Regions from separate parts of the Paenibacillus sp. FSL M7-0420 genome, predicted to be linked through region 3. Evidence: predicted binding sites of a transcription regulator. Region 3 holds the regulator's gene; each other region holds the start of a gene.
The links. The regulator Rex, encoded in region 3, represses fermentation and respiration genes when NADH is low (regulators of the CRP and FNR family bind a similar motif). The targets are predictions, from matches to a motif close to TTGTGAAATATTTCACAA.

Region 1: MKX51_RS07425 (flavocytochrome c) is a predicted target of Rex. The motif match lies at 1,794-1,811, and genes of this name have one in related genera.
Region 2: MKX51_RS07440 (flavocytochrome c) is a predicted target of Rex. The motif match lies at 1,505-1,522, and genes of this name have one in related genera.

Annotation. Positions count from the first base shown of each region.
Region 1 is NZ_JBBOCJ010000001.1:1,746,718-1,749,999, reverse strand. It holds gene MKX51_RS07430 (FMN-binding protein) at 1-316, opposite strand, end outside; gene MKX51_RS07425 (flavocytochrome c) at 342-1,772, opposite strand; gene MKX51_RS07420 (hypothetical protein) at 1,957-2,415, shown strand; gene MKX51_RS07415 (response regulator) at 2,552-3,271, opposite strand.
Region 2 is NZ_JBBOCJ010000001.1:1,750,452-1,753,733, forward strand. It holds gene dcuS (DcuS/MalK family sensor histidine kinase) at 1-1,410, shown strand, start outside; gene MKX51_RS07440 (flavocytochrome c) at 1,538-3,097, shown strand; gene MKX51_RS07445 (NAD(P)/FAD-dependent oxidoreductase) at 3,197-3,282, opposite strand, start outside.
Region 3 is NZ_JBBOCJ010000001.1:4,440,771-4,444,052, reverse strand. It holds gene dinG (ATP-dependent DNA helicase DinG) at 1-1,537, shown strand, start outside; gene MKX51_RS19010 (redox-sensing transcriptional repressor Rex) at 1,694-2,344, shown strand; gene MKX51_RS19005 (amidohydrolase) at 2,334-3,282, shown strand, end outside.

The DNA.
Region 1 (3,282 bases), 2.7 Mb from region 3:
TAATTCCGCCGCTGGAGCCGGAAGCACCGGAGAGGGCGTCTACGCCTTCTGTGGTTTGCTTTTCAATAATTTCAGGAATCGTATTCTCCACGGCCGCATCGATCATCGCCTGCGTCTCCTTATGCTCCTCTACGGTAATAGCGTCGATCTTCTCATCCTTGATCTCTACCGCCACTTTAATATCACTCTTGACCCCTTTGCCTGTACCATCATATGTCCCGTCCACATACTTGCCGGAAGATGAAGAGCAGCCCGCCGTTAGTACTGTTGCAGCCGCGAGGGCAGAGAACAGCAAGGTTTTTGTCCACTTGTGCATGAGTAATTCCTCCTTCTGAAAGTTCCTATTTCTTAAGTGCCTTCACAGCTTCATCCGCTGCAATCCGCCCGAAGGTAGTGATGTCTGCCAGAGCATTACCGCCCAGACGGTTCGCGCCGTGTACTCCGCCGGTTACTTCGCCCGCAGCATACAGCCCGGCAATGACCTGATCCTTGGTATCCAGTACCTGAGCCTGAGTGTTAATCGCTACTCCGCCCATGGTATGGTGGATTCCCGGTGTTACCTGAATTGCGTAATATTTACCCTTTTCAAAAGACAACTTAAGATCCGGCCGTTCAAACTCTGTATCCTTACCGGAAGCAACAAAGCCATTATACGTATTCAGTGTATCTGCCAGTGCTTGGCCGTCTACACCGATCTGTGCCGCCAATTCTTCAGGTGTTGCCGCTTCTTTGACCAGATCCATTCCAAAATAAACCTCGGTTGCCTTCAGGTTCGCACGCAGCTCATCATTGAAGATCAGGTAAGCTACTTTACCGGACTGGGCCAGAATATTCTGGGATACAACATCGCGGGTCAGCAGTTCATTCGTGAAGCGCTTGCCTTCGCTATTGACCAGAATTGCACCGTCTCCGCGTACCCCTTCTGTGATCAGCACGCCTTGATTCGGAATGGTGGTCGGATGAATCTGAATCTCCTTCATATCTACCAGCTTGGCACCGATCTTCTCTGCCATCGTTGTACCATCGCCGGTTGCGCCCGGATGGTTAGTGGTGGAGAACCCTTCCAGCTTCGGCTGGTACCCCTTGATCATGTCCATATTGGCTCCAAAACCGCCGGCCGCCAGAATAACGGAATTCGCACTGATCGTGTACTGCTTGCCATCCTTATCCGTCACCTTCACTCCGGTAACCACGCCGTCCTTATTCTTGACGATCTCATCGGCAGTCGTCCGCAGGCGCACATCAATTTTGTACTCCTCCAGCTTCTTCTTCAGCGCGACTACGATGAAATTCCCTGCCGCTTCTCCGCCTGCCGGACGGTGAATCCGGTTCACGCTTGCCCCGCCTGCGCGTCCCACCTCAGACAGCTCGGCTCCATTCTCCTTCAGCCACTCCACCGAAGCCGCCGCGCCGTTCGTAAGCGTTCTGACCAGATCCGGGTTATTGAGATTCTTGCCGCCCTTCATGGTATCTTCGAAATGCAGCTCCGGACTGTCTTTGATGCCAGCCGCTGCCTGATAGGGTGTTCCTGCCGCATTCAACCCGCCTTCCGCGCGGACGGTGTTGCCGCCAAGCATCGGCATTTTTTCGACTAGTATCACCTTGGCTCCCTGATTATGCGCTTCAATGGCAGCAGTCATTCCCGCGCCGCCGCCGCCGATAATTACGATGTCCGTAGACTCCCCTTTGGTGCTGTTACATGCAGGCAATACCACCAGACTTGCCAGCAGCAGCCCCTTGCCCAGCAGGCTTCCCCATCTCTTTCTGTTCATTCTGTTCTCCTCCAATTGTAATTGTGCATATTTTCACAATCATCATAACCTGAAGGAGCCCTGACAAGAATATTTAGTAATTAAAGAAATGATAAAGTAAATAAAGGTAGTGAATTTGCTTGAATGTGTTTATAGATTTATAATTGGAGCTTATACAACCGTATCACTAGGAGGAGCAGAAACTATGGAAAAAAGCGAAAAATATTGGCTGGCCGGTGCTGTTCTGGCAGCAGCCGGTGTCTCCCTGATGAGCTACACCGCGAGCCGCTATACTTCATTCAAAAGAGTAGTTACCCGAACCGTCCGTCTGGAAGATATCGCCGCTCTGGAAATTACCCGCCTGTCTTCTGTTCCCGGTGAACAGAAGGACGTTGTGCTCACTGAGCCGGAAGCGATTAAGCAGATCTACGATGATTTCTCCGGCGTCCGCCTGATGAAATCCGCCCGCAATGTGAGCACAGACAACAAGTACAGCTATTACATTACCATTGTCCAGGCCGACCGGAAGCAGCGGTTCGACATTATTTTGAAGGGCAAGCATCACATGATTATCTATGACAATGACATGAACAACCCGCACCTGGTAGCCTATAAAATCATTAACGAGTTCAGTCCGCTGGCTCTGCAGCAGGCCTTCGAGTGATGCTGCGTACGCTTATGTATGGCATAGCTTAATAGCTTAATTAACCTTCACAGCTACTGTGACGGCTATATGGAGTCATGGAACGCCCGGGGCAGCCTTGAGGCAACCGTGACTCCGTTTTATTTAAAGAGAACACTCATAGATATTTACGGATAAGTTCATGCCCTTCGGGTCTCACCTTATACATATACACCGGCCTGCCTACCGCCCCGTAGCTAAGCTCCATTTCCAGAATCCCTGCCTCCGTCAGAAAAGCCAGATATTTGCGGACCGAGATCCGCGAGATGGGTGCATGGCTGCTGATATCCTCCGTGGAGAACACCGGGCTCTCCAGCCGGTTAATCGTGCTCCAGATGCTCTCCAGGGTGCCCTCGGCAAGTCCCTTGGGCAGCGGCAGGGCAGCGGACTTCTCCTCTTCCGTTCCCAGCGAATGCCGCAGCAGCTTATCAAGCTGCTCCTGGCTGAGATGCTCCTTGTGCATCAGCTTATAATCCTCACGATACGCCGACAAGGCCGCCTGAAAGCGGGCAAACTCAAACGGCTTGATCAAATAATCCACGGCCCCGTTCTGCAGCGCCTTGCGGATGCTGGCATTGTCACTGGCGGCGGAGATCACAATGATATCCACCTTGCTCCCCTGCTCCCGCAGCGCAGAGAGCAGCTGCAGCCCGCTGACACGCGGCATATAAATATCCAGCAGCACCAGATCTACCTGCTGCTCCTCCAGCATAGTTCTCGCTTCATCCCCTGTCGCCGCCCAGCCCGCATACTCAAAGCCCGGAACCTGCTCCAGATAATGCCGGTTGAACTTCGCCACCATCGGGTCATCCTCTACGATTAATACTTTAATGTTCATGGGTTCTCCTT
Region 2 (3,282 bases), 2.7 Mb from region 3:
AACAGCAAGGAGATTCAGGACTACACCTCAAGAATCGCCCGCCGTAATGATATTATGTTCGTGGTAGTGACAGATATGAAGGGTATCCGCTATTCCCATCCGGATGCCTCGCTGGTCGGTCTGCCCTTTGCGGGAGGCGGTCAGGAGATATCGCTGCGCGGAGGGGAGAGTATCTCCGAAGGGGCCGGGCCGCTCGGCAGATCCCTGCGCGGCTTCGTGCCGGTCTATAACAACCGGGGGCATCAGGTGGGAGTGGTCATTGCCGGTCTGTCCCTGGAGCGGGTCGAGCGGCTGGTCCTGATGAATGAGTGGACGATTATTGCGATTCTGGTCTCGGGAGCCTTGCTTGGAGCGGGAGGAGCATTCATCCTCGCAGCCCGGATCAAGCGGATGGTGTTCGGGATGGAGCCGGAGGACATCTCCAAGCTGCTCCAGGAACGCAGTGCGATGCTGGAATCCACGCGCGAGGGAATTATTGCCGTAGATCAGGAGGCGCGGATCACCATCCTGAATATGGAGGCGCAGCGGCTTCTGAGGGCAGCGGGGATTGGCGGGAGCGCCATGAACCGGCAGATTGCCGAGTATTGGCCGGAGCTGGGTCTGGAGCGGGTATTGGCTGAGGGAGAAGGAATACAGGACCGGGAGCTGGAGCTGGGAGACAGCTCTCTATTGGTGAACAGCCTTCCTGTCCGTGTTAACGGTAATATTGTTGGCGCGATTGCCACCTTCCGGGATGAGACCGAGCTGGCTGTGCTGGCGGAGAAGCTGTCGGGAGTCTCGGTCTATGCAGAAGCGCTGCGCTCCGGTGCCCATGAGTTCATGAACAAGCTGCATGTGATTATGGGTATGACACATATGGGCCTGTATGATGAGCTGCAGCAATATATTCTGGGAACGGTAACCAACTACCAGAAGGAGATCGGGTCGATCACGAGACAGATCAAGGACCCGGTGATGGCCGGATTTCTGCTGGGGAAGCTGAGCCGGGCGCGCGAAGCGGGAATCGAGCTGCTGTTGACCGGGGACAGCTATCTGCCGGAGCCGGCCGATCCGCAGGTGATTCATGAGCTGATTACGATTGCCGGCAATCTGCTGGATAATGCTCTGGAGGCGCTGGGGGAGCTCCGCGAGCAATCCGTGAAGCGCGTGGAGCTTGCTTTTCAATATGAAGAGGGGCGGCTGCTATGCGAGGTTAGCGATAACGGTCCGGGAATTCCGGCAGGCCTGAAGGAGAAGATCTTCGTTCAGGGCTACTCCTCCAAGGGTGAACAGCGGGGGATCGGCCTATATCTGGTGAAGAAAAGTGTGGACAAACTCAAGGGCCATCTTGAGCTTGCCGCCGGCTGCGGGCCGGGAGCGCATTTTATCGCGGATGTGCCTTATGAGGTGAAGGAGGAGGAGGGGATGTGAACATTTAAGGTCCATATGCCCGCTTACTTTAGTTACAAAACTCTTTAATAATTTACGGAAGGTTCCACAAACCGCTTCTTTGACGCTATGATAATTGTGAAAATATGCACAAGGGGGCACAACTCACATGAATAAGAGATTAACAGCGGCACTTATCCTCATTCTCTCTGTGATGCTGGTGATTGCAGGCTGCGGAAACAACAATGCGGGCAGCAGCAAGAATGAGAGCAAGGGAACAAACAGCGCGACCACAGAGCCTGCAGCAACGGCTGCACCTAAAGAGACAGCAGAGGCCGTATCGGGGGCATCCGAAGCGAGCTATACTCCGTATGATCAGTTAAAAGATAAATATGATATCGTCATCGTCGGCGCGGGCGGTGCGGGAATGTCTGCTGCACTGGAAGCCAAAGCGGCCGGCATGAACCCGGTCATTCTGGAGAAGATGCCGGTAGCTGGCGGCAATACTACGAAATCCTCCTCGGGAATGAATGCATCGCAGACCAAGTTCCAGAAGGAGCAGGGCATCGAAGACAGCAACGAACTGTTCTATGAAGAGACCCTTAAGGGCGGACATGATACGAACAATAAGGAGCTGCTGCACTTCTTCGTGGATCAATCCGCAGGGGCCATTGACTGGCTCGATTCCATCGGAATCCGCTTGAACAATATTACGATTACCGGCGGAATGAAGGAGAAGCGTACGCACCGTCCTGAAGACGGCTCGGCAGTGGGACAATATCTTGTAGCAGGCCTCGTCCGCAATGTTCAGGAGCAGGGAATTCCGCTATTCGTCAATGCGGATGTGAAGGAGCTTACGGTACAGGACGGTAAGGTGAACGGCGTGAAGGTGCTGTTCAACCAGGCCGACGACAAAACGATCAGCGCAGCAGCAGTTATCGTAACCACCGGCGGTTTCGGTGCCAACAAGGAGCTGATCTCCAAAGTCAGACCGGACCTGGAAGGCCTGGTCACCACTAATCAGATTGGCAGCACGGGCGACGGTATCGCCATGATCGAGAAGGTCGGCGGAACTACCGTAGACCTGGATCAAATTCAGGTTCACCCGACCGTACAGCAGGAGAAATCCTACCTGATCGGTGAAGCGGTCCGGGGAGAAGGGGCTATTCTCGTATCTGCTGAGGGCAAGCGCTTCGGCAACGAGATGGACACCCGGGACAAGGTAACAGCTTCAATTAATACGCTTCCTGAGAAATCCGCTTATCTCGTGTTCGACGCCGGAGTGAAATCCCGTGTCAAAGCAGTGGATCAATACATCAAGATGGGTGTGGTCAAGACCGCAGATACCATCGAGGCACTGGCGGATCAGATGAAGGTTCCGGCTGCTGCACTTAAGACCACCGTGGATACTTGGAACGGTGCGGTGAAAAGTAAGTCGGATGCCGAGTTCGGCAGAGCTACGGGTATGGATAATGATCTGTCCGGTGCTCCGTATTATGCCATCCAGATCGGCCCTGGTATTCACTATACGATGGGCGGAGTGGTGATCAACACCAACACAGAAGTCTTGAACAAAGAGGGCAAGGCGATTACCGGCCTGTTCGCGGCTGGGGAAGTGGTTGGCGGGCTGCACGGCGAGAACCGTATCGGCGGCAACTCGGTAGCCGAGATTATTATCTTCGGACGTCAGGCCGGGATCAAGTCAGCTGAATTTGTAAAAGCGAAATAAGCTATTATTTCATATTGTTGTCATGTAAAAGGGATGCCCCGCAGCCGTCATAGACTGTTGCAGGCATCCCTTTTTGATCCTCTTGCCGCACTATACCGTTTAAGCCTCTATAGCCGGGGAGGGCGCAGGCTTCGCCGAACGGGTCAGCGAGAACAGCTCCAGCTCCGGGCGGCTTTTGCCGGACA
Region 3 (3,282 bases):
GGTCACCAATCACTCCAAGCTGTTCGCAGATGTCAAAGCCGGGCATCAGCTTCTTCCGGCGTACGACCATCTTGTTATTGATGAAGCCCATCATCTGGAGGATATTGCCGGCAAGCATCTTGGCATGCAGATGAAATATTTCACATTCGCCCATACCCTCACCCGTCTCTATAAGGATAGCCGGAGCGGGCAGCTGCCTGCCCTCCGCCAGAGTCTGCAGTCTTCGGGCAGTGAGCAGGCTTCAGAATGGAGCGGCGTGATCGACCGGATCTATCCAGATCTGCTGACGGTGAAGGAGTCCTGGGATGCGCTCAGCGACCGGCTCTTCAGCCTGCTGCCCGAGCGCAGCGATGCCGGGGCCGGTGAAGCAGGCCAGCTGGTGGCACGCCTGCAGCCGGGCAAGAAGCCGAAGGATTGGGAGGAGCTGGCTGCCCTTGAGAATACACTGAACCTCAGTCTGAGCGATATCATCCGCAAGGGCGACAAAATGCTCAGTGAGATGCGTGACACGGACAGCCAATCCTCCTCAGACAGCCTTGTGACCGATATCGGCGGGTTATTCAAGGATCTGGCATCCATTAGAGAGCAGATCCGCTTCTTCATGAGCCTGAACGATGAGAATATCGTGTATTGGCTGGAGGGAAGCGGTAATTATAAGGGTAAGTCGCTGCAAATGTATGCTGTTCCCGTAGATGTCAGCACCCAGCTTAGGGAGCTGTTCTTCGATAAGAAGAAGAGCATTATCCTGACCTCGGCCACCTTATCCGTGGATAAATCCTTCCAGTTCATGATCGATAACCTGGGTCTTGGCGAGGCTGCCGAGCAGCGGCGTCTGATGACTGCACTGCTTCCATCGCCATTCAAGTATCGTGAGCAGGCGCTCCTGGTCATTCCCCGGGACTTCCCGAGCGTCAAGGGAAGTATAGGGGATGCCCGCTTTGTGGACACCCTCGTGCACTCCCTTGCCGAGACAGCTGTAACAACACGGGGGCGGATGCTGGTGCTGTTCACCTCCTACAAGATGCTGCGCCAGGTGTATGAACCGCTGAAGGAGGCACTTGCCTCACAGGATATCGCGGTGCTGGGACAAGGCGTGGAAGGCGGCAGCCGGAGCAAGCTGATCCGCCGCTTCCAGGATAGCCCGGCTTCGGTCTTGCTGGGTACCAGCAGCTTCTGGGAAGGGGTGGATATCCCGGGAGAAGCATTGACCTGCCTGGCGATTGTCAGACTGCCGTTCCAGCCGCCGAATCACCCGCTGGCAGAAGCGAAGTCGGAGCTGCTTCAGGCACAGAAGAAGAATCCGTTCATGAAGCTGTCCGTGCCGCAGGCCGTCATCCGCTTCAAGCAGGGCTTCGGGCGGCTGGTCCGCACGGCGCAGGACCGGGGCATCGTAATTGTGTACGATACCAGAGTCATCGAATCGCATTACGGAAAGTACTTCCTGTACTCGCTCCCCGGTCCCAAGATGGAGCATATGCTCACCGAGCAGATGGTCCCGAGAATTGCCGAATGGCTGGATGACGGCGGGGTTTCCTAATTCATCTGCTATTGCTATTATTAATAAGTCATGATTAACCTGAAGATCCGTTCCCGCCTGCCCTGCCACTCCGGCAGGCGGCGGGGCACGGTTGCTATAATCGGCATTACATGAAGCGAATTTGTGATGTTACATCAACTTGAAGGAGGAGAATACATGAAATCGGATAAAATATCGGAGGCCGTCGTGCGCAGGCTCCCAGTGTACCTGCGTTTCCTGAACGATCTCCAAAAACGTGAAATCTCCACAGTCTCTTCCCAGGAGCTGGGCCAGAAGCTTGATCTGAATCCCGCCCAGATCCGTAAGGATTTGGCTTATTTCGGTGATTTTGGCAGAAAAGGCATCGGCTATGATGTATCTTATCTGATTGAGAAGATCCGCCATATCCTGAAGCTTGACCAGCAAATTAATGTTGCACTGGTTGGAGCCGGTAATCTCGGTCATGCCTTGTCTAACTACAACGCTTACTTAAAGGATACGATGAAGATTACTGCCATCTTCGATGCCTATCCGCCGAAGGTAGGCCAGCAGATCAACTCGCTGGTTGTGCAGCCGATGGAGGAGCTAAGCAGTACAATCCGCTCGCAGGGCATCCGGATCGGGATTATTACCGTGCCCGACAGCGAAGCCCAGAACGTAGCTGATATTCTTGTCGATTCCGGTATCGAGGCGATTCTGAACTTTGCACCGGTTATTCTCAAGACGCCTGCCAATATCCGGATTCATGCCGCAGATTTCACCACCGATCTGCAGAGCTTGGCCTATTATCTGCATGATGGAAAGGATGAGGCTGAAGATGAGCAGTAAGATCACGATAATCAAGAATGGGCACTTCCTGGTTCCGGGCAGTGACAAGCCGGTTCTGAGCGGGTACATGACCCTGGAGAATGATTTGATTACTTACATAGGTGAAGCTGAGCCGGCAGTGGAGGATGGCGCACAGGTCGTAGACGGCAGCCGTCTGCTGTTCATGCCTGGTCTGGTCAATACCCATGGTCATACTGCAATGTCACTGCTGCGCGGATACGGCGACGATATGGTGCTTCAGTCTTGGCTGCAGGAGAAGATGTGGCCGATGGAAGAGAAATTCACTGGTGATGATGTATATTGGGGAACCTCGTTGTCCGTGCTGGAGATGCTGAAGGGCGGGACAACCACCTTCCTCGATATGTATGATCATATGGACAGGGTAGCGGAAGTGACCGAGCAGTCCGGTATTCGTGCTGTGTTGATGCGCGGCGTAATTGGGCTGTGCCCGGAAGAGGTACAGCAATCCAAGCTCGCTGAGGCGATTGCTTTTGCCCGTAACTGGCACGGCAAGGCTGACGGCAGAATTACGACCATGCTCTCACCGCACGCACCGTACACCTGTCCTCCAGAGTTTTTCATGAAGTTTGTGCAGGCTGCCCATGATCTGGACTTGCCAATGCACACCCATATGTCCGAGACGCGCCATGAAGTGGAGCAGAATGTGGCCGACTACGGCCTGCGTCCGGTCGCACATCTGGAGAAGCTCGGGATGTTCACCCGTCCTTCGCTCATTGCCCACGGGGTTCATCTGAACGATGAAGAGATCGGGATTCTGGCCCGCCATAACGTTGGCGTGTCGCATAACCCCGGCAGTAACCTGAAGCTGGCCAGCGGGGTTGCGCGTGTTCCTGAACTGCTGAGAGCCGGGATTAAGGTCTCCCTGGGTACAGACGGCGCGGCAAGCAACAACAATCTGGATATGTTCGAAGAGATGA